Regions from separate parts of the Streptomyces sp. NPDC005803 genome, predicted to be linked through region 1. Evidence: riboswitches for the same ligand, from Rfam matches in the RefSeq annotation. Region 1 holds a riboswitch; each other region holds the start of a gene.

The links. A riboswitch is a leader RNA that binds a small molecule or an ion and turns the genes downstream of it on or off. The one in region 1 is predicted to bind cobalamin.
Region 2: another riboswitch for cobalamin. It lies ahead of ABZ454_RS11800 (ABC transporter substrate-binding protein); the one in region 1 lies ahead of ABZ454_RS13875 (ribonucleoside-diphosphate reductase subunit alpha).
Region 3: another riboswitch for cobalamin. It lies ahead of ABZ454_RS04785 (CbtB-domain containing protein); the one in region 1 lies ahead of ABZ454_RS13875 (ribonucleoside-diphosphate reductase subunit alpha).

What each region holds. Positions count from the first base shown of each region.
Region 1 is NZ_JBEXXO010000008.1:111,425-116,987, reverse strand. It holds gene mctP (monocarboxylate uptake permease MctP) at 1-1,431, shown strand, start outside; gene ABZ454_RS13880 (GNAT family N-acetyltransferase) at 1,548-2,060, shown strand; cobalamin riboswitch at 2,120-2,251, shown strand; gene ABZ454_RS13875 (ribonucleoside-diphosphate reductase subunit alpha) at 2,389-4,812, shown strand; gene ABZ454_RS13870 (ribonucleotide-diphosphate reductase subunit beta) at 4,812-5,563, shown strand, end outside.
Region 2 is NZ_JBEXXO010000006.1:268,358-273,920, forward strand. It holds gene ABZ454_RS11790 (ABC transporter ATP-binding protein) at 1-424, opposite strand, end outside; gene ABZ454_RS11795 (iron chelate uptake ABC transporter family permease subunit) at 421-1,413, opposite strand; gene ABZ454_RS11800 (ABC transporter substrate-binding protein) at 1,497-2,534, opposite strand; cobalamin riboswitch at 2,597-2,784, opposite strand; gene ABZ454_RS11805 (hypothetical protein) at 2,903-3,079, opposite strand; gene ABZ454_RS11810 (acyl-CoA dehydrogenase) at 3,076-4,977, opposite strand; gene ABZ454_RS11815 (hypothetical protein) at 5,143-5,563, shown strand, end outside.
Region 3 is NZ_JBEXXO010000002.1:473,809-479,371, forward strand. It holds gene ABZ454_RS04780 (CbtA family protein) at 160-933, opposite strand; gene ABZ454_RS04785 (CbtB-domain containing protein) at 963-1,178, opposite strand; adenosylcobalamin (AdoCbl) riboswitch at 1,224-1,317, opposite strand; gene ABZ454_RS04790 (histidine phosphatase family protein) at 1,441-2,025, shown strand; gene ABZ454_RS04795 (hypothetical protein) at 2,127-2,324, opposite strand; gene ABZ454_RS04800 (helix-turn-helix domain-containing protein) at 2,618-3,109, opposite strand; gene ABZ454_RS04805 (aldehyde dehydrogenase) at 3,284-4,726, shown strand; gene ABZ454_RS04810 (NAD(P)/FAD-dependent oxidoreductase) at 5,083-5,563, opposite strand, start outside.

The DNA.
Region 1 (5,563 bases):
GTCGCCGTTCCCGCGGCGATCTACGCGGCGGGGGCCTCCGGCTTCTTCGCGGTGCCCTACACCATCCTGGTGTACCCGCTGATCTTCACCTTCCTGCCGCGCCTGTGGTCGGTGTCGCACAAGCACGGCTACGTCACCACCTCCGACTTCGTCCGCGGACGCTTCGGCTCCAAGGGGCTCTCGCTGGCGGTCGCCGTCACCGGCATCCTCGCCACGATGCCGTACATCGCCCTGCAACTCGTGGGCATCCAGGCGGTGCTGGACGTGATGGGCGTCGGCGGTGGCGAGAACACGCACTGGTTCGTCAAGGACCTGCCGCTGCTGATCGCGTTCGCGGTGCTCGCCGCGTACACGTACTCCTCCGGCCTGCGCGCACCCGCGCTGATCGCGTTCGTCAAGGACGGACTGATCTACCTGGTCATCGCCGTGGCGATCATCTACATCCCGATCAAGCTCGGCGGCTTCGACGACATCTTCGCCAAGGCGGGCGAGGCGTTCTCGGCGAAGAACGAGGCGGCCGGGAAACCGGTGGCCGGACTCGCGCCCGGCGAGGCGGGGCAGTGGGGTTACGCCACCCTGGCACTGGGGTCGGCGCTGGCGCTCTTCATGTACCCGCACTCGATCACGGCGACGCTCTCCAGCCGCAGCCGTGACGTGATCCGCCGCAACACGACGATCCTGCCGCTGTACTCGCTGATGCTGGGCCTGCTCGCGCTGCTCGGCTTCATGGCGATCGCCGCCGGGGTCAAGGTGGACAACGGCCAGCTGGCGATCCCGCAGCTGTTCGAGAACATGTTCCCCGACTGGTTCGCGGGCGTGGCGTTCGCCGCCATCGGCATCGGCGCGCTGGTGCCCGCCGCGATCATGTCGATCGCCGCGGCGAACCTGTTCACCCGCAACATCTACAAGGACTTCCTGAAGCCCGACGCGACACCCGCGCAGGAGACCAAGGTCTCCAAGCTGGTCTCGCTGCTGGTGAAGGTCGGCGCGCTCGCCTTCGTCCTCACCATGGACAAGACGGTCGCGATCAACTTCCAGCTGCTCGGCGGGATCTGGATCCTCCAGACGATGCCGGCCCTGGTCGGCGGGCTGTTCACCCGGTGGTTCCACCGCTGGGCCCTGCTCGCGGGCTGGGCGGTCGGGATGGTCTACGGGACGCTCGCCGCCTACGGGGTCGCGAGCCCGACCCAGAAGCACTTCGGCGGGTCCTCCAAGGAGATCCCGGGCATCGGCGAGATCGGCTACATCGGTCTGACGGCCTTCGTGCTGAACGTCGTGGTCACCGTCGTCCTGACCTTCGTCCTGAACGCCGCGAAGGCGCCCGCCGGGGTCGACGAGACCGCTCCGGGCGACTACACCGCGGACGCGGGCGACCCGGGCGTGCAGACGGAGCTCCCGCCGGCCACGGCCGGCGCGCCGGGCGGCCACTGATCGCGGGCACGGCACACGGGCCGTCGTACCCCTTCCGAAGGGGTGCGGCGGCCCGTCCGCGCGTCCGGCGGAAATCCCTTGCGGTCACGGCCCCCGGGTGCGGCAGACTCCCGTCCATGGACATGACGATCCGCCCCGTCACACCCGCCGAGCACGCGCTCCTCGGCGAGATCACCGCCGAGGCCTATCTCGGCGACGGCCTCCTGGACTACGGCGCCGACGACCCCTATCTGGTGCAGCTGCGCGACGTCCCCCGCAGGGCCGCCGAGGCCGAGGTGCTGGTGGCGGCCGACGCGGCAGGCCGCGTCCTGGGCGGCGTCACCTACGCCGCGCCGGGCAACCCGTGGGCCGACATCGCGACGGCCGACGAGGCCGAGTTCCGGATGCTCGCGGTCTCCCGTGAGGCCCGGGGCGCCGGGGCGGGCGAGGCGCTCGTGCGGGCCTGCATCGACCGCGCACGGGAGACCGCGGGGGTCACGGGGCTCGTCCTGTCCACGCAGCCGGCCATGCGCGGCGCCCATCGGATCTACGGGCGCCTCGGCTTCGTACGGACCCCCGAGAGGGACTGGAATCCGCTCGACGACCTCAAACTGCTGACCTACCGTCTGGAGCTGCGGCCCTTGCGGTGAAAGGGGTACCGCGACCTCGTACGACACAACATGTGGGGGCTGCCGCATCGGGCAGCCCCCACATGTATGCTCATGCTCGCTGTCGCCGCAGGGAAATCCGGTGCGAATCCGGAACTGTCCCGCAACGGTGTGTTCGGTGTGCTTTTGTGCACCCCCGAGTCCGAACTCCTGCCGGCAGCGCGTCCGGTTCGACCGATCCGGATGCCCAGACGTCCGGGCCTCGTGGATGGGCCGGTGGACGCCGCACGGAGCGCTGCCCTGCCGGGTACCGCCCCGCCCGGCTGCCCCCGCTCCCCGAAGGCCCCGAGCCGAGCGAGGGAGAGCACCGGTGACCATCGCGCCAGCCGATCCGGTTTCAGCGGCCGAGTCCGAAGCAGCCGAGCCGGAAACGGCCGGATCCGAAGCCGTCAGCTCCGGCGGACCCGCGAAGGACGGACCGGGGACCGCACTGCTGCGGACCCTGACCGACCTCACCGCCGATCTGCCCGACACCGACCCCGGCCGTGTCGCCGCCGCGGCGCTGCGCGGACGCAGCGCCCGGTCGGACGAGGCCGAGCTGCGCTCGCTGGCCACCGAGGCCGCCGCGGGCCTGATCTCCGAGGACCCCGCCTACTCCCGGCTCGCCGCCCGTCTCCTCACCCGCTCCATCGCGGACGAGGCGGCCGGACAGGGTGCGACGTCGTTCTCCGCGTCCGTCGCCGTCGGGCACCGCGAGGGCCTGATCGCGGACCGCACCGCCGAGTTCGTCACGCTCCACGCGGCCGCCCTGGACGCACTCGTCGGGCGGTCCCTCGCCGACGGCGCCGACCACCGCTTCGGCTACTTCGGCCTGCGCACCCTGCACAGCCGCTACCTGCTGCGCCACCCCACCACCCGGCAGGTCATCGAGACCCCGCAGCACTTCATGCTGCGCGTCGCGGCCGGGCTCGCCGAGGACACCTCCGCGCGCGCCCTGGACGAGGTCGCCGCGCTGTACGGGCTGATGAGCCGGCTCGACTACCTGCCCTCCTCCCCCACGCTCTTCAACTCCGGCACCCGGCACCCGCAGATGTCCTCCTGCTACCTGCTGGACTCCCCGCTGGACGAGCTGGACTCGATCTACGACCGTTACCACCAGGTGGCGCGCCTGTCCAAGCACGCGGGCGGCATCGGTCTCTCGTACTCCCGTATCCGCGCCCGCGGTTCACTGATCCGCGGCACCAACGGGCACTCCAACGGCATCGTCCCGTTCCTGAAGACGCTCGACGCCTCCGTGGCCGCGGTCAACCAGGGCGGCCGGCGCAAGGGCGCCGCCGCCGTCTACCTGGAGACGTGGCACGCGGACATCGAGGAGTTCCTGGAGCTGCGCGACAACACGGGTGAGGACCAGCGGCGTACGCACAACCTCAACCTGGCGCACTGGATCCCGGACGAGTTCATGCGCCGGGTCGACGCGGACGGCACCTGGTCGCTGTTCTCCCCGGCCGACGTGCCCGAGCTCGTCGACCTGTGGGGCGACGCGTTCGACGCCGCCTACCGTGCCGCCGAGGCGAAGGGCCTGGCCCGCAAGACCATGCCGGCCCGGGAGCTCTACGGCCGGATGATGCGGACCCTCGCCCAGACCGGCCAGGGCTGGATGACGTTCAAGGACGCCTCCAACCGCACCGCGAACCAGACCGCCGAGCCGGGCCGCGTCGTGCACTCGTCGAACCTGTGCACGGAGATCCTGGAGGTCACGGACGACGGCGAGACGGCCGTCTGCAACCTCGGCTCTGTCAACCTCGGGGCCTTCGTCGAGGGCGGCTCGATCGACTGGGAGCGCCTGGACGCCACCGTCCGTACGGCCGTGACCTTCCTCGACCGGGTCGTCGACATCAACTTCTACCCGACCGAGCAGGCCGGCCGGTCCAACGCCCGCTGGCGGCCGGTGGGTCTGGGCGCCATGGGCCTGCAGGACGTCTTCTTCCTGCTGCGGCTGCCGTTCGACTCCCCCGAGGCCCGTGCCCTGTCCACGAAGATCTCCGAGCGGATCATGCTCGCCGCCTACGAGGCGTCCTGCGACCTCGCGGAGCGCTCGGGCCCGCTGCCCGCGTGGTCCGAGACGCGTGCCGCCCGCGGTGTGCTGCACCCGGACCACTACGACACCGAGCTGAACTGGCCGGAGCGCTGGGACGCCCTGCGGGCCCGGATCGCGACGACCGGCATGCGCAACTCGCTGCTCCTGGCCATCGCTCCGACGGCGACGATCGCCTCGATCGCGGGGGTGTACGAGTGCATCGAGCCGCAGGTCTCCAACCTCTTCAAGCGCGAGACGCTCAGCGGTGAGTTCCTCCAGGTCAACGCCTACCTGGTGGACGAGCTGAAGAAGCTCGGCGTGTGGGACGCGCGGACCCGTGAGGCGCTGCGCGAGGCGAGCGGCTCGGTGCAGGGCTTCGGGTGGATCCCCGAGGACGTGCGGGCGCTGTACCGCACGGCGTGGGAGATCCCGCAGCGCGGCCTGATCGACATGGCGGCGGCCCGGACGCCGTTCCTCGACCAGAGCCAGTCGCTGAACCTGTTCCTGGAGACGCCGACGATCGGCAAGCTCTCCTCGATGTACGCGTACGCCTGGAAGCAGGGGCTGAAGACCACGTACTACCTGCGCTCCCGCCCGGCGACCCGGATCGCCCGCGCGGCGTCCGCCGCCCCGATCCCCGCGCAGGCGCCCGCGCCCGACGCGGACGCGATCGCCTGCTCCCTGGAGAACCCCGAGTCCTGCGAGGCCTGTCAGTAATGAGCTCCACCGAGAACAAGAACCTGCTGGACCCGGGCTTCGAGCTGACCCTGCGGCCCATGCGCTACCCGGACTTCTACGAGCGCTACCGGGACGCGATCAAGAACACGTGGCACGTCGAGGAGGTCGACCTCCACTCCGACGTGGCGGACCTCGCCAAGATGTCGCCCGCCGAACAGCATCTGATCAGCCGGCTGGTGGCGTTCTTCGCGACCGGTGACTCGATCGTCTCCAACAACCTCGTGCTGACGCTGTACAAGCACATCAACTCCCCCGAGGCGCGGCTGTACCTGTCGCGGCAGCTCTTCGAGGAGGCCGTGCACGTCCAGTTCTACCTGACGCTGCTGGACACCTATCTGCCCGATCCGGACGACCGCGCGGCCGCCTTCGACGCGGTGGAGGAGATTCCGTCGATCCGCGAGAAGGCGCAGTTCTGCTTCCGCTGGATGGACTCGGTCGAGAAGATCGACCGGCTGGAGACGAAGGCCGACCGCCGCCGTTTCCTGCTGAACCTGATCTGCTTCGCGGCGTGCATCGAGGGGCTGTTCTTCTACGGCGCCTTCGCGTACGTGTACTGGTTCCGCTCGCGCGGGCTGCTGCACGGCCTCGCCACGGGCACCAACTGGGTGTTCCGGGACGAGACCATGCACATGAACTTCGCGTTCGAGGTCGTGGACACCGTCCGCAAGGAGGAGCCCGACCTCTTCGACGACGAGCTCCAGCAGCAGGTCACCGACATGCTGAGGGAGGC
Region 2 (5,563 bases), on a different contig from region 1:
AGGACTGGTCGCGGCGTTCGGTGAGACCGGTCCGCGCCAGGGCCTCGCGCACCGCCGTCTCGTCCTCCGCCGTGGGCGCGGACCAGGCGCGGCGGTGCGGGATGCGGCCCAGGCGTACGACGTCCAGGACGCTCAGCTCGACCTGGGTGACGGCGTGCTGGTCCACCACCGCCACCCGTCGGGCCACCGTGCGGCGGCCCACGGCGGCCAGCGGATCGTCGTCGAGCGTGACCGTGCCCGCGTCCGGGGCCAGGACTCCGGCCAGGATCCGCAACAGGGTGGACTTCCCGGAGCCGTTCGGGCCGATCAGCCCGATGGTGGCGCCGGGCGGCGGAGCGAGCGAGACGCCGTCCAGGATGAGGCGGCCGCCCGCCTCCCGGCTGACCCGGTCGGCCCGCAGACCGCCGGGGACGGCCGGGGTCATGAGGTCCGCCCGGTGCGGTGGAGGACCACCACGAAGGCGGGAACCCCGATCAGGGCGGTGACGACGCCCACGGGGACCTCCTGCGGGTCGAGGACGGTCCGGGCGAGCGTGTCGACCCAGACCAGGAACACGGCCCCGGCGAGCGCGGTGACCGGCAGCAGTCGGCGGTGTCCGGGGCCGGTGAGCGCCCGGGCCGCGTGCGGCAGCACCAGTCCGACGAATCCGATGGCGCCGGCCGAGCTCACGAGTGCGGCGGTCAGCAGCGCGGTGGTGCACAGCAGGATGACGCGGGTCCGGCCGACGTGGACGCCGAGGGTGGCTGCCGCGTCCTGACCGAAGGCGAAGGCGTCGAGCGTGCGGGCATGGCCGAGGCAGATGAGCAGGGTCACGGCGAGCACGGCGGAGCAGATCCACACATCGCTCCAGCCGACGCCTCCGAGCGAGCCCAGCAGCCAGAACAGCACCCCGCGGGTCTGCTCGGCGTCGGCGGCGGTCATCACGACGAAGGAGGTGAGCGCGGAGAAGAGCTGCATGGCCGCTACCCCGGACAGCACCACCCGGTCGGTGCTGCCGCCGAGGCTGTGGCTGAGCAGCATGACGAGGGCGAAGGAACACAGCGCACCGGTGAACGCCCCGGCCGACAGGGAGACCGCTCCCCCGCCGACGCCGAGGACGACCACCACGACCGCACCGGTCGAGGCCCCGGAGGAGACCCCGAGGACGAACGGGTCGGCGAGCGGATTGCGCAGCAGCGACTGCATCACGGTGCCGCAGACCGCGAGCCCCGCGCCGCAGACGGCGGCGAGCAGGGTGCGCGGCATGCGCAGGTTCCAGATGATGCCGTCGCGGATCGGGCTGAGCCCCGGCTCACCGGCACCGAGGTGGGACGCGACCGTGGACCAGACATCGGCGACGGAGATCCGGGCCGGGCCGATGGTGACGGCCACCGCGATCGACGCGGCGAGCAGCAGGAGCCCGCCGGCCCACAGGAGCCCGCCCCGGAGACGCCTCGGGGCCGGACGGGCGTACCCACCCGCGTCCTCGCGCGGCGCCGCGATCCGTTCGGTGTCCGTCACCCCGCGAGCCCGAAGGTACGCAGCCCGGCGGCGACGCGCTCCACGCCCTCGACGGTCCGGATGGTCGGGTTCATGGCCTGGCCGCTGAGCAGCACGTAGCGCTTGTGCCGGACGGCGGCCATGTTCTTCGTGGCGGGGTTCGACTCCAGGAAGGCGATCTTCTTCGCGGCGCTCTCGGCGGTCTGCGACCTGCGGGTCAGGTCGCCGATGACCAGCACGTCCGGGTCGCGGTCGGCGACCGTCTCCCAGTTGACCTGCGGCCATTCCTCGTGGGTGTCGTCGAGGACGTTCCTCGCGCCGAGTTCCCGGGTGATGATGCCGGGGGCGCCGCAGCAGCCGGCCAGGTACGGGGCCTCGGAGTTGGCGAACCAGTACATCAGGGTGACTCCGGAGGCATCGATGGCGCTCCTTGCCTTCCTGACCCGGGCGCGCAGCTCGGCGACGAGCTTCTCGCCCCGGCCGGGAACGCCGAAGACCGCAGCCAGCTCACGCACTTCGGTGTAGACGCTGTCCATGGTGAGGGCGCCGGTGCGGACCCCGTCGCCGTCCTTGCTGTTGTCCTTGGCGGTGCAGTCGGCGGGCGAGACGTAGGTGGGGACGCCGAGCTCCTCGAACTGCTCGCGGGGGGCGACACCGCCCTTGGCGAGGGTCGACTCGAAGGAGGCGCTGACGAAATCGGGCTCCAGGTCCAGCACCTTCTCCGACGAGGGGCGGTTGTCGGCGATCCTCGGTACGCCGGCGTTGGCCTTCTCCAGCCCCTTCAGCACCGGGTCGGTCCAGGTGGCCGTGGCGGCCAGCCGGTCGGCGAGACCCAGTGAGAGCAGGATCTCGGTCGATCCCTGGTCGACCGCAACGGCGCGCTTGGGCGCCGATTTCACGGTGACGGTCCGTCCGCAGTTCTCCAGGGTCACCGGATAGCCCTCGCCGCCGGACGTGGCGGAGGTGCTGTCCGTGCCGCCGCCGCAGGCCGTCAGCAGGATCAGTGCGACGGTGAGCAGGGCGGCGGAACGGGCGGGGCCGGCTATGGGCGGCACGGAGTACCTCGGCGTCTCTGGGCCCATGCGCGGGGCCCGCTGTACGGAGTTCCGCGGCCCGGTACCGGACCGCGGGTGCCAGCAGGTCTTCGGACTCGGGTTCAAGCGGACGGGACGCCTTCCCGGGAAACCGTGGGTCTCCCAGTGGCCGTGGCCCCGCCCGTCCCCCTCACCGCTGCGCGTCAGTTCCGGATTCACACCGGATTCCCTGACCCCTACGTGGAGTTCGACTGGCTCGGGGCACGCTACCACGAGCCTCCGCGCAGCTCAGCGGCGGTTCGCACCGGTGCCCGGGGGCGGCGGGGCGGCCGGGGCGGGGGGCCGCCCCGCCGCCCCGGCGCCGGAAGGTCAGATCGGCCTCGCTCCGGTCACGCCTTGGGGCGAACCGATTCGCCACCAGGGACGCGCTGCCCCTCGCACCACCAGGAGAGCACGGCCGCGGTCCCCCAGAAGGCCAGCAGGACGATACGGACGCCCAGGCGCCCGGCCACGGCCGCCACCCGGTGCGACAGCACGCCGGCTCCCGGCCGCGCTGTGCCCGTCATCGCGCGCCCCCGGCGGGTTCCCGGGCGGCCGCGGTGTGCCAGGAGGCGCCCGGATCGTCGTACGCGTCCGCGTAGCGAGCACCCGTGATGGGCCAGTCGGCGAGCAGTTCCCGGGGCAGGGCGAAGGACTCGGCGAGTTCCGGGAGACGGCCGCTCACGGCGGCCACGAGCTGCTCGGTGGCATCGGTGAGCCCGTCGACCTGACCGGCGGTCAGATGGCCGGCGGCGAGCAGGTCCCCGCTGTTGCGCGCGACCCAGCGCAGAGCGAACAGCCGGGCCAGTTCGCCCAGCCGCTCACGGGCCTCACCGTCGGGCAGGGCCGTGAGCGCGCTGTCGTACGCCAAGGCCGCCTGCCGGTACGCATGCGCCTCGACCCCTCTCAGCGCGGGACCGGACGCGGCGTTCCACCGCTCCAGTGTGCCGCCGTCCGGCACCCGCGCCATCCGTGCGGACGCCCTGGCGAACCAGAGGCGCTCCACCTGGTCCAGGAGCCGGCCCAGGAACCGCAGGTCGGTGAGGTCGGCGTCCGGGGGGCCGGCGGCCGGTTCCTCCTGCGGGTCGCGTGCCGCATCGAAGAGCAGCTGGGCGGCCGCCCTGGAGTGGATGGCCAGGTTGTCGCCCTCGGCGGTGATGGCGCCCTCGATCCCGGTGACGAGTTCGGTCATCCCGTTGTTCTCCAGCAGCCCCTGGGCGCCGCACCGTTCCCGGCATTCGACGATCACGGAGCGGGCCTGCCAGGTGATCCATCCCTTGGCGATGTCGACCAGCCGCTCGGCCGCCTCCCGTTCCGCCGGAGGGCGCGCCGCCGCCTCCTCCCACCGGTCGAGTACGCGCCGGTGCAGCAGGCTCATCGCGAAGACGGTGGCCATGGCCTCGGCGAGCGGACCGTGGTGGCTGCGGTAGGCGACCACCGGCACCGGCGGCGAGGTGCGGCCCCCCGAGACGAAGCGGTGGCCGCCGTAGCGGACGGCGACGGCCAGCGTGGCCCGTGCGGAGCCCACCGCACTGGCGCTCATGCAGATCCGGCCTGTGGTGACCCTGCGGATCGAAGCGAGGAAGCGGCGCCTGCGCCCCTCGATGTCGCTGCGGAACACCCCGTCGTCGCCGACCCGCCCCTGCGCGCCGCCCAGCAGCGCCCCGCGGTCGACGAAGACCTGGTCGAACGAGGTCAGGCAGTGGTCGACCGGACTGCCCATCCGTGCGGGGAGGCGGCGAACCCGGACCCCGGGCAGGGCCCGGGACGCGTCCGTGAGCGGCACCAGCAGCAGGAACACGCCCTGGTCGGCGCCGTCGACGATCAGCCGCGCGGCGACGAGTCCCGACTTCGGGCCGCCGGCCGGGCTGGTGTTGGGCATGAACTTCTGTGCGCCGCAGTGCGGGGTGTGCAGGACGAACCCGTCCCGGCCGGGGTCGTAGGTGGCGGTCGTCTCGACGGCGGCCGCGTCGTTGCCGTGCGCCACCTCCGTACAGAGGAAGGTGCCGATCCGTCGCAGCCGGAGGAAGTCCGACAGATCGCGAGGGGTGTCGGGGTCGTGGTCCAGGAGGCTGCCGAGGAAGAGGTTGTAGTGGATGCCCGCGACGGTGGCGAGTGCCGGGTCCACCGGGGCGATCCACTCGTGCAGAGCGGCCAGGGCGCGTGGGTCGGCCGCCGGGCGGGCGGCGCTGTCCAGGGCGTTGTTGAGTGCGCGCAGCCGTGCGTGGGCGAGGGCGAGGCGCTCGTCGGGGGTGGGTCCGCAAGGCGGCCAGGCCGGCCGGCGGAACGGCTCGGTGGCGACGAGCCGGCGCCAGAAGCCGTGCTCGCGACGGGCGTCCGGCCCGAGGAGCACGGTGGTGAGCAGGTCGGTGGCCGGCCCCGTTCCGGGACCCGAGGGTTCAGCACTGTCGAAAACGGTGTTCATGAAAGCGGGAACGACCAGGAAACGTCCGAGACACTCCACTCTCGGCGTCCGCACCGGTTTCCCCGCGTCCGTCGGGGCCGGCCGACGGTGGCCCGGCCGCCGGCCGGTCGCCTGTATGCAGCAATCCGCCGCGCTGTACGGGCCGGCAGGGCATCCCCTTGGGTCATGGAACGGCACCCTGACCAGCCGCCGGCACAGGACGAGCACGCGGAACTCGAGGCCCTGCGTGCGAGGGTGGCGCAGCTGGAGGCCCGCGCCCCGGCCCGCTCACGGCTGCGCCCGCGTTCGTTCCTCGCGGCCCTGCTGATCCTGGTGGCGGCGGTGCTCACCCCGTTGAGCGTCCTGTCCAGCTGGGCGAGCGAGGTGGCCGGGGACACGGACCGCTATGTGGAGATGATGGAGCCGCTGGCCTCCGACCCCGATGTGCAGGCGGCGGTGACGAAACGCGTCACCGATGCCGTCATGGCGCATCTCGGCACCGAGGCGCTGCTGGCGGACGTCGCCCCGGCCGACCGCCCCGTGGTGGACAAGGCGCTGACCAAGCTCGGCGGGCCGCTCACCACGGGCGTGCGGACCTTTGTGCACG
Region 3 (5,563 bases), on a different contig from region 1:
CGGCTTCCGTACGCGACGGAGCCCGCCGGGGTCTCCCCCGGCGGGCTCCGGGCGTGCCGTGGACGTGCGGTGCACGCCCCGCCGCACGCGTCACGCCGATGCGGGCCGCGGCGCGCCGGGCCCCGGCGGCACCGGAACTCAGCCCGCGCGCACCGGAACTCAGCCCGCGACGCCGGCCGGCCGGTTCGCCCTGCCGCCCGCGGCGGCGCCCCTGGCCGGCCTCGGCACCAGCAGCCGTTCGGTGAGATGACCGAAGACCAGTCCGAAGACGGTCCAGAGCGTGATCTGCACCGCGAGCGTGGCCAGCCTGAACTCCCACAGCAAAGTGGCGGGGAAGTCCTTTCCGACCTCGTTGAACGACGGCAGGAACGCGTAAGCGATTCCGGTCACCAGCACATAGCCGGCGGCGCCCGCGATCGTGGCGTTCCAGTTGCCCAGGCGCGGAGCCAGTCGTCTGCCGAGGATGACGGCGCCGACGGCCAGCAGGACGCTCAGAGCGACCATCAGGAAGAACAACGCGGTGCGGCGGCCGATGGTGTCCGGGTCGCCGACCGCCGGCGGATTCGCCGGGTACTTCAGGAACGGCACGATGTACACGGTCAGCAGCGCCGCTCCCGCGATGAGCGCAGCCGTCGCCCTGGGGCCGAAGCGGCCCATCCGGCCGAGGGCGTAGCAGAAGACGAGTGCGGCGATGCCGCCGACGGCGACGCCGAAGACGAGTACACCGGTGGCGAGACCGCCGGTGGACTGCATGGTGCGGCTGACGAGTTCCTCGCCACCACCGTGGTCGTGGGCGTGCGACTCCTCGAGCGCGATGGCCGCGTCGACCCGTGACTCACCGAGGAAGTAGGCCACGAGAAGGGCGAACGCACCCGCGACGAGACCGGCCAGCATGCCGCGGACCAGCAGAGCTCTGACAGATATGGAGTTCATGAGGGGTTCCCCTGGATCGGCCCGATGGGTCAGTGGCAGGGGAAACCGAGGAGGTGGCGGCCGTCGTGGACCCACTCGTGCACGCCTTCGCCCGAGATGAGCGCGGTGGCGCCCTGCTCGGCGCCGACGAAGTACAGCAGGATCAGCATGAGGACGCCGAAGAAGGCCGCCCACGGGGCGAGGGTCTTCAGCGAGAGGGGAGTGATGGCGGGTGTGACGGCGGCGGGGGCAGCAGTCTGTGCCATGGCAGAACCTCCTGGGGGAACACGCGTCCCGATCGTGGTGCCTGAGACGAAGGTGCTGGGTCTGACTTCCCGCACAGATGCGGGTTCACAGTGGCGCGACCGTGCCGGATTCTCACCGGACTTCCGTCACACCCTCGTCATGTCGTCGCGACCATACCGCCTGGGCGCGGGAGCCGCCATGGTGCCCCCGCACGGTCCGGGCGGCCCGGACGCCGTGGTGTGCTTGGCCAAGTGGCCACAGTTCAGGGAGGGGAGAGCGGGCATGACGGTACGGGTGATGTTGATCTCACCGGCAATGAACGCCGCGCTGCGCGAGGCCCGGTTCGCGGGTGACGCGGCCCTCGACCAGGCCGGGTTCCGGCTGGCGCGGGCTGCCGTCGGCGCGGTGCCGGCCGCGGACCGGTGGCTGCGGGGGCCGTCCCGGCGGTGCGCGGGCACCTCGGAGGCGCTCGGACTGCGGCCGACGGTCGAACACGCCTTGCGCGACTGGGAGATGGGCCGCTGGTCCGGGGCGCGGCTGTCCGCGGTCAGTGAGGACGAGCCGGACGACGTGGCCGCCTGGCTGGCGGATCCGTCCACGGCTCCGCACGGGGGCGAGTCGCTGCTGGAACTGTGCGCCCGAGCGGGCACATGGCTCGACTCGCTGCACGGGGGCGACGCCGGCCGCGTCGCGGGGGTGGCCGAGCCCGCCGTGATCAGGGCCGCGGTCGTCCATGCGCTGGCCCTCCCGCCGCAGGCGTTCTGGCGCCTGGACGTGGCTCCGCTCACGCTGACGGAGCTCAGCGGGAGGGCGGGTCGGTGGAACCTGCACTGCGGCCGGCCGCTGGCACAGCAGGCGCCGGGCTGACGGACGTGGCGTGACGGGGGCCGGTCCGTACGCGTGCGAGGTGTGATCTCCGAGGCTGTCCCGTGATCCCGGGTGGCCGGCGCGCTCGCCGGCAGGCTGCCCTACCGTGCCGTCCTCGACGCGGAGCGGCCGGCTGACGCCTTCCGGCTGTCGACGCGCACGCACACCGAGTGGACCTTCATGTCCGGCACGGTCGACTCGGAGTCCTTCGAGCGGTTCTCGGTGGCACACTGCACCGGCGCCTGCGCCACCTCATGGACCTGGCCGGGGTCCGGACCCGGATGCAGCTCGGCGGTCATGCCGGTCACCGGGGGTGCACCGGAGGACGTGGCAGCCCCCTGCGGCTGCTCGCCGTCAGGGGGCGACCATGACACGCGTACGGCGAGTGGTGGAACGGGGCGCCGGGCGGGGCCGTCGCGGGGCGAGCGCCGATGCCGAACATGGCTCCCGGCACTCGCGCGACGCCGCGGGCGGACTCCTCGATGACCGGCCGCCCGTGACGCTGGGCTCGCCGTCGTGGAGAGCGGCTCGCGCGATACCCGGCCCCGTGCCGACCGCGGCGGCCGGCGCACGGTCGACCTGTGCCGCTCGATCAGGTCGCCGCTCCCAGCCCGTGCAGGAAGGTGTCGACAACGACGTCGGCCGCCTGCGCGGCTTCGAGGTCGGGCATCTGCCGGGCCACGAGATGCATGAGCTGGGGCAACAGCGCCCCGGCCCACCCCTCGGGTGTGCCGGGGCGGAGCAAGCCCTCGTCGATGGCGCGCCGGAGAAAGGTGTCGACGTCCCGGATCGACGCGTCCCGCCGCGCGCGGATTTCGTCGTCGGCGAGCATGCGGGCCAGATCCACGGGCCAGGTGCGATTGACACCGATGATGTTCTCCACGTAGCGGTGCAGGGCCACGGCGACCGGGGCCTCGCGCAGCCTCGCGTCCGCGATGGCCCCTTCGATGGCCTCCAGCCGGCATGCGTAGATGGCCGCGAGCAGTTCCTCGCGGGAGGCGAAACGCCGGTAGACGGTACGCCGGTCCACCCCGGCCTCGCCGGCGATGCGCGCGATGCTCACACCCGGATCGGCGGCGAGCATGCGGGCTCCCGTGGTCAGGACGGTTTCCAGGTTGCGTGCTGCATCGGCTCTCACCCCGCCACCGTACCTGGACTGAGGAGGATAGGCGGCGTACAGGCACGCTTATGTGAAGCTAACAGCCAGAAGCGCTACAGTGATGTGACAGTTAGAGACGGCTTCCGAAGGGGACAAGAAATGATCACCTACGACAGGCTCTTCATCGCGGGTGCCTGGACGGCCCCGAGCACCGCGGAACTGCTCGACATCCACTCCCCGCACGACCGGTCCCTGATCGGCCGGGCGGCGCAGGCGCGGCCGGCCGATGTGGACCGCGCCGTGGCGGCGGCGCGCACCACGTTCGACGCGGGCGTGTGGCGCGGGACGGCTCCGGCGGAGCGCATCGCCCTGATGCGGCGTTTCAACGAGCTGCGTGAGGCGAACGCGGCAAGGATCGCGGCGCTGATCTCGGCGGAGAACGGCTCCGCCGGATGGTTCACCCTGGCCGGTCAGTCAGGTCTGACGCGACAGGCGAACGCCTACCTGAAGGCGGCACAGGAGTTCGCCTGGGAGGAGACACTGACGCCGAGCGATCCCGATGCGCCGGCGCGCAGTGTGGTGCGCCGCGAGGCCGTCGGAGTGGTGGCCGCGGTGATTCCGTGGAACTCCCCGTTCTCCTCGGCGACATCGAAGATCATCCCCGCACTGCTCGCCGGGAACTCGGTCGTCCTGAAGGTGTCACCGGAGAACTCGTTGAGCATGGGATTCCTGGCTGACCTGCTCCTACGGACCGGCCTGCCGGAGGGCGTGGTCAGTGTCCTGCCGGCGGAGCGTGAGACCAGTGAGTACCTGGTGTCGCACCCGGACGTGGACAAGATCGCCTTCACCGGTTCGACGCGGGCCGGGCGCCGGATCGCCTCGATCGCCGGCGAGCAGCTGAAGCGGGTCAGTCTGGAGCTGGGCGGCAAGTCGGCCGCCGTCATCCTGCCGGACGCCGACGTCGCCAAGGCGGTCCAGGGACTGAAATTCGGTTCACTTCTCAACAACGGCGAGTCATGCATCGCACAGACCCGGATTCTGGCACCACGTTCCCGGTACGAGGAGGTCGTGACAGCGCTGAAGGAACTGGTGGAGTCGCTGAAGGTCGGCGACCCCGACGACCCGGACACCTTCATCGGCCCGATGATCCGTCAGGACCAGCAGCAGCGCGTGCGCGACTACATCGCGCTGGGCATCGAGGAAGGTGCCCGTCTGGTGACCGGCGGCCCGCAGGTCCCCGAGGGTCTGGAGAAGGGCAACTACGTCACCCCGACGGTGTTCGCCGACGTCGACAACTCGATGCGCATCGCGCAGGAGGAGATCTTCGGCCCGGTCCTGGTCGTCATCGCGTACGACGACGAGGATGACGCCGTACGCATCGCCAATGACTCCGAGTACGGGCTGTCCGGCGGGGTGTGGTCCTCCGACGAGAGCCACGCCCTGGCCGTTGCCCGCCGGATCCGCACCGGCACGGTCACCGTCAACGGCGCCTCCGTCGCTTTCGACGGCCCGTTCGGAGGTTTCAAGGCCAGCGGCATCGGCCGCGAGTACGGGACCGTCGGCCTCGGTACGTACACCGAGTACAAGACCATCACCGTCTGACCCCCGCCCTGACCGGCGCGTCCACGGGGCGGGGCAGCCGGGGAGGATCCCCGCGCCCCACGCCCCCCGTTGGCACCGTCGGTGCCGTGGTACGGGCCCCGCCCCCCTCGCAGCCCCGCCCCCGTCGCAGCCACGGCCCCGCCCTCGCCGTGTCACCAGGGCCGCAGCGCCCGAGACCTCCCAGCCGTCCGCACACGCGATGCCGTCCGCCCGCGCGATGACGTGCCCGCCGACAGCCTGGACTGCGGCGAGCACGCCCTCATGGACAGCGGCGAGCACGCCTTCACGCCGGCGTTCGTTCAGGAGGACGGGACACCGACCTCCGGGGCGCCGACGCGGCCTTAGCCGTCAAGCCCTCAACCGCGGTACGTCTCCAGCAGCCTCAGCCAGATCTCGCTGATCGTCGGGTACGCGGGCACCGCGTGCCACAGGCGGTCGAGGGGGACCTCTCCCGCGACCGCGATCGTCGCCGAGTGCAGCAGCTCGCCGATCCCCGGGCCCACGAACGTGACCCCGAGCAGGATCTCCCGGTCCAGGTCGACGATCATGCGGGCGCGGCCCTGGTAGCCGTCCGCGTACAGGCCGGAGCCTGCCACCGCGGCGAGGTCGTGGTCGACGGCCCGGACCCGGTGCCCGGCCTGCTCCGCCTCGGCGAGGGTCAGGCCGACCGAGGCGGCCTCCGGGTCGGTGAAGACGACCTGGGGGACGGCCGCGTGATCGGCGGTGGCCGCGTGGGCGCCCCAGCGGTCGGTCTCCAGGAGCGGGACGCTCCGGGCGCGGGCGGCGATCGCGGCGCCCGCGATGCGCGCCTGGTACTTGCCCTGGTGGGTCAGAAGG